Regions from separate parts of the Pseudarthrobacter sp. SORGH_AS 212 genome, predicted to be linked through region 1. Evidence: riboswitches for the same ligand, from Rfam matches in the RefSeq annotation. Region 1 holds a riboswitch; the other holds the start of a gene.
What was found. A riboswitch is a leader RNA that binds a small molecule or an ion and turns the genes downstream of it on or off. The one in region 1 is predicted to bind S-adenosylmethionine.
Positions count from the first base shown of each region.

Region 2: linked by a shared signal. The riboswitch ahead of QE394_RS06455 (cobalamin-independent methionine synthase II family protein) and the one ahead of QE394_RS17080 (aminotransferase class V-fold PLP-dependent enzyme) in region 1 are both predicted to bind S-adenosylmethionine.

Region 1 is NZ_JAUTAA010000001.1:3,725,777-3,728,258, forward strand. It holds gene QE394_RS17080 (aminotransferase class V-fold PLP-dependent enzyme) at 1-838, opposite strand, end outside; SAM riboswitch class IV at 877-990, opposite strand; gene hisN (histidinol-phosphatase) at 1,152-1,964, opposite strand; gene QE394_RS17090 (ribosome small subunit-dependent GTPase A) at 2,026-2,482, opposite strand, start outside.
Region 2 is NZ_JAUTAA010000001.1:1,420,446-1,422,927, reverse strand. It holds gene QE394_RS06455 (cobalamin-independent methionine synthase II family protein) at 78-1,286, opposite strand; SAM riboswitch class I at 1,298-1,402, opposite strand; gene QE394_RS06450 (M14 family zinc carboxypeptidase) at 1,586-2,482, shown strand, end outside.

The DNA.
Region 1 (2,482 bases):
GCTTTGCCTCCTTGACGGCGCCACCGCCGGCGAGGTGCGGAGTTCCGGCGTCGAGCCAGTCCGGGCGGCCCACCAGGACGCCCGCGCCAAACGGTGCGTAGAGCTTGTGCCCGGAGAAGGCAAGGTAGTCGACGTCGTCGGCGCTGATGTCCACGCGGCGGTGCGGCGCCAGCTGGGCCGCGTCCACCACGATGCGCGCACCGTGACGGTGGGCGAGGGCGGCAAGCTCCCTGATGGGCAGGATTTCGCCGGTGACGTTGGAGGCGCCGGTCACGGCCAGGAGGCTGACGCCGCCCTGCTCAAGCTCGGTGCGCACGGAATCGATGGTCCCGGCGATCGTGTCGGCGGCGACGATGCTCCGGTGGGGGACACCCTGCCACGGCAGCAGGTTGGCGTGGTGTTCGATGTCCAGGTAGAGGACGTCACCGGCGGGTTCGCCGTCGGTGCCGGGGAGGCAGCCGGCCAGCAGGTTGAGGGAATCGGTGGTGTTCCTGGTGAAGATCACGGAATCGTCGGGGCGCCCGCCGACGAACTCGCGGACGATGTTGCGCGCGTTCTCGTAGACCGAAGTGCTGATCTGCGATGCGTATCCGGCACCGCGGTGGACGCTGGCGTAGAACGGCAGGATCTCGTTGAGGTAGGCCGACACCACGGTCAGGGCCGGGGCGGAGGCCCCGTAGTCAAGGTTGGCGTAGCGGACGTGCCCGCCGGAGATCAACGGGGCCAGGATTTCGGCGCCTGTAACCGCTGAAAGCGGACGTCCGGCGGCGGCCAGTCGTTCGTCAGGAACGTTCCCGGCGGCGATGGCGGTAATGGGGGAGTCGACGGCAGTAGTCATGGAGACCTCACTTCAGGACAGGACTCCGGCTGTGCTGGAATCCGCGCTTGCCGCATCCGCTCCGGACCGGCCTGGTCGTCACCCGGGGCACCCCACCGCGAATGGAGGGTTGCCGGCCAGCAAACCGGGGTTTAGCGCTGGCACTCGTGACCTGGATAAAACCATAGAACATCAGGCGGCCCGGTCCGAAGCCGGGGGGATTGTTAAGGCCTTTGTTACGCGCGGCCCGGAAACGGGACTTTCTCCGAAGAATACGACGGCGGGCGCCCCCTTTTGGAGGCGCCCGCGGTCGATTGTTCGGAAGGAGGCCGGCTTACAGCAGGTCGTCCAGTCCGGGGTTGAGCCGGTGCAGCACTTCGGTGTGCAGGATGGAATTGGTGGCCAGGGCGTTCCCGCCGAACGGCCCGTCCTCACCTTCGAGCGAAGTGAAGCGGCCGCCTGCCTCCACCACGATGGGCACGAGGGCGGCCATGTCATAAAGGTTCAGCTCGGGCTCGCAGGCGATGTCCACCGATCCTTCGGCCACCATGCAGTAGGACCAGAAATCGCCGTAAGCGCGCGTGCGCCAGACGTCCTCAGTCAGGCCCAGGAAGTCGTCCAGGTTGCCGCGTTCCTTCCAGCCGCCCAGGCTGGAATAGGACAGCGAAGCGTCGGACAGGGTGGAAACGTCCGAGACCCGGAGCCGGGTGGCCGACGCAAGGGATCGGCCCATGTAAGCCCCCATGCCTTTGGCGGCCCACCACCGCTTACCCAGGGCGGGTGCGCTGACAACGCCAACCACCGGCTCGCCCTCATCAACGAGGGCGATGAGCGTGGCCCAGACGGGAACTCCGCGGACGAAGTTCTTGGTGCCGTCGATGGGATCGATGATCCACCGCCGGGAGCCGTGGCCGGTGCTGCCGAACTCTTCGCCCAGCACAGCGTCGCGTGGCCGGGAACGTGAGAGCTGGCCGCGGATGGCTTCCTCGGCGGCTTTGTCCGCATCGGTGACCGGCGTCAGGTCGGGCTTGGTCTCCACGTGGAGGTCCTGCGCCTTGAAGCGGCTCATGGTCTGGTCATCCACGGAGTCGGCCAGGACATGGGCCAGGCGCAGGTCGTCGTTATAGGTCGAAGCGGGTTGGATCATGGTTCCAAACTACCGTCTGGCGCCGTTTCTGCCGGGAGGTCGGCCGTGCCGGTTGGTGCTGTCAGCTGATGGTGCCGAGCTCCTTGGCCTCCTGGGCTTCCATCCTGGGATCGGTGCCCAGGAGCCGCCGGAGCGAAGCCAGGCGCGCTTCACCGGTGGGTCCTGCGTGTCCGCCGGCCACCCAGGCGTCGAGCCCGCAGTTGACGGCAGCGGCGGTGTGCTTGCAGCCGCGTTCGCAATCATCAGTGCCCGGCGAAAGATCCGGGAATGACCTCAGGATCCGGTCCGGATCCACGTGGGCAAGGCCAAATGACCGGATGCCGGGGGTGTCGATGATCCAGCTGCCGGGTGGGGCGTCGGCCAGGCGCAGGGCAAGGGCTGACGACGACGTGTGCCGTCCCCGTCCGGTTACCGCATTCACACCGCCGGTGGCCCGTTCCGCACCGGTCAGGGCGTTCACCATGGTGGATTTGCCGACGCCGGAGTGCCCCAGCATCACAGTGACCTTGCCGCCCAGG
Region 2 (2,482 bases), 2.3 Mb from region 1:
AAACGCCGGTAGCGCGTATTCCGGTGACCGGATGCACAGCCGGGGTTTCGTCCTTCCCGTGATTCCACGGCGGCGGGCTACCAGAGCCGTTTCGTGGCCCGGCGTGCACCTTCGCCCAGAGCTTCCAGTTTCGCGTAGGCGATCTGCGGGTGGACGCGCCCGCCCAGGCCGCAGTCGGTGGAGGCGATGACATTTTCCCGGCCGACTACGTCGGCGAATCGCACAATCCTGTCCGCCACCAGGTCCGGGTGCTCCACCACGTTGGTGGCGTGGGAGACGACGCCCGGAATGATCAGCTTGCCATCGGGGAGTTTCGTGTCTTCCCAGACCCGCCATTCATGTTCGTGGCGGACGTTTGCCGCCTCGAAGGAGTAGGCGCCGGCGTTGACCTGCAGGACGGAACCGAGGATGTCTGCGAAGGGGATGTCAGTGGTGTGCGGGCCGTGCCAGGAGCCCCAGCACACGTGCAGCCGGATCTGTTCCTGCGGGAGGTCCCGCAGCGCCCAGTTGGTGGCCTCCACGCGCAGCTGGATGAACTTCAGGTAGTCCTCCAGCGCCGGTTCGGGGTTGATCTGGTCCCAGCTTTCGGCAAGGGACGGGTCATCGAGCTGGACGGTCAGACCGGCGTCGATGATGGCCTTGTATTCCTCACGCATGGCGTCGGCACAGGCGTAGACGAGTTCCTCGTCCGTCTTGTAATACTCGTTGGCCACCCGGGCGCATGAGCCGGGGGAGAGAGACGCTACGAAGCCCTCCGTCAGCCCTGCGGCGGCCAAGCCCGTCTTGAGGTTGTTGACATCCGAGGCCACCAGGTCCTGCCCGGTGTAAGTGAGGGGGCCCGCGATCTTTGGCTGGGTGACGCTCTTGCGGTGGGCCAGGATTCCCGACGACGGGTCGTTGTAAGCCTCGCTGAACTGCTGGCGGTCCCGCCGGTCGGGGAATGATGTGAGGACGACGTTTCCGGGCGACGAACGCCGGACCTCGGAGTCTGCCCAGCGGTCCACGTCGGTAGGCTCCAGTCCGCCGAGCCGGGCGAAGGAGTAGTTCCACCACGCCCCGTAGTCAACAGAGTTGGCCATGGTGTGCCCGTATTCACCGTCGTTGGGAATGTCGATGCCGAGGTCCTTCTGGCGCTGGACAACGTCAACCACCGAGGCTTCGAGGAGTTCCAGGAATTCGGGCGTAATTCCGTCGGCTTCCTTGGCAGCGTTTGCAGCAATGAGTTCAGGCGTCCTCGGCAATGAGCCTGCGTGGGTGGCGCGGATGTGGTCAGTGTTCTGGGGCACGGTGGAGTTCCTTTCCATCGGTCCTGGCAGTAGCACCTTCGGGGCAGGGGGACTCCCTGCTGTACGGGTTGCTGCGGCGTCACTGAGCCAGGTCTCTCAGCCGCTCCGGATGGGTCAGTTCCACTCAAGCCCACCGGCCGGAAGCGGGGCAAATCGGTTTCACGATGTGGCGTGGCTGCCACTGGGAGAGCGCAGTCATAGGCTTACCAGGATTCGTTGAGTCCATTGACAGGTTTCAATCAGCTTGGTTGGCTGTTGTCACAGCGCGCAATGGGGGACATGGCGGCTGGACGCACTCAATGCACTCGAAAGAGGTAACGCACGTGAAGAAATCCCTGGCTACTTTTAGGACCCTTGCCGTTTCAGGGGCCCTTGCACTGGCGGTTGTCGCCGCTCCTGCTCCAGCCATCGCTGTGGGGGAGGGGCCCAACTACGGAGGCAACGGCCAGATCACCACATCCAAGCTGGCCACCTATGACCAGATGGTTTCTTTCCTGAAGGACCAGGACGCCAAGCAGCCTGCCATGGAACTGGAGGTCATCGGCAAAACGGTGAAGGGCCGCGACATCCACCTGGTCAAGTACATCTCGGACCCGGCCAAGCCCACCATCCTCTACTTGACCCAGCAGCACGGCAACGAACAGCTCACTACCGAGGGAGCCATGGAGTTCGTCAAGCACCTCGGCACCGGAAAATCGGCGGACATCCTCAAAGGCGTCAACATCCTGGTGGTTCCGATGCTCAACGCGGACGGTGCCATGGGTGACGTCAACTTCTCCCTGGAGGACTACATCGCCAAGGGTGACCGCAACATGACCCGCTTCAACGCCGAGGGCGTGGACCTGAACCGGGACCACGTGGCCAAGATCCAGCCGGAAACCCAGGCCCTGCACAACAATGTGATGCGCAAATACCGGGTCGACTACATGATCGACCTGCACCACCAGGGCACCCGGGCAGAGCGCGACGGCAAACTGGTGTCCGGCTCCATCCTGTACCCCACCACCCCCAACGCCGATCCCGCCGTCGTCGAACGGTCCAAGCAGCTCGGCGCCGTGGTCTTCGACAACGTTGACTCCACCGGATGGGGCCACCTTGGCAAGTACCAGGGCGGCAGCGCCGAGACCATCAGCCGCAACGGCATCTCAGTGGAATACGGCATCGCCACCCTGCTCTTCGAGATGCGCGGCATGTCG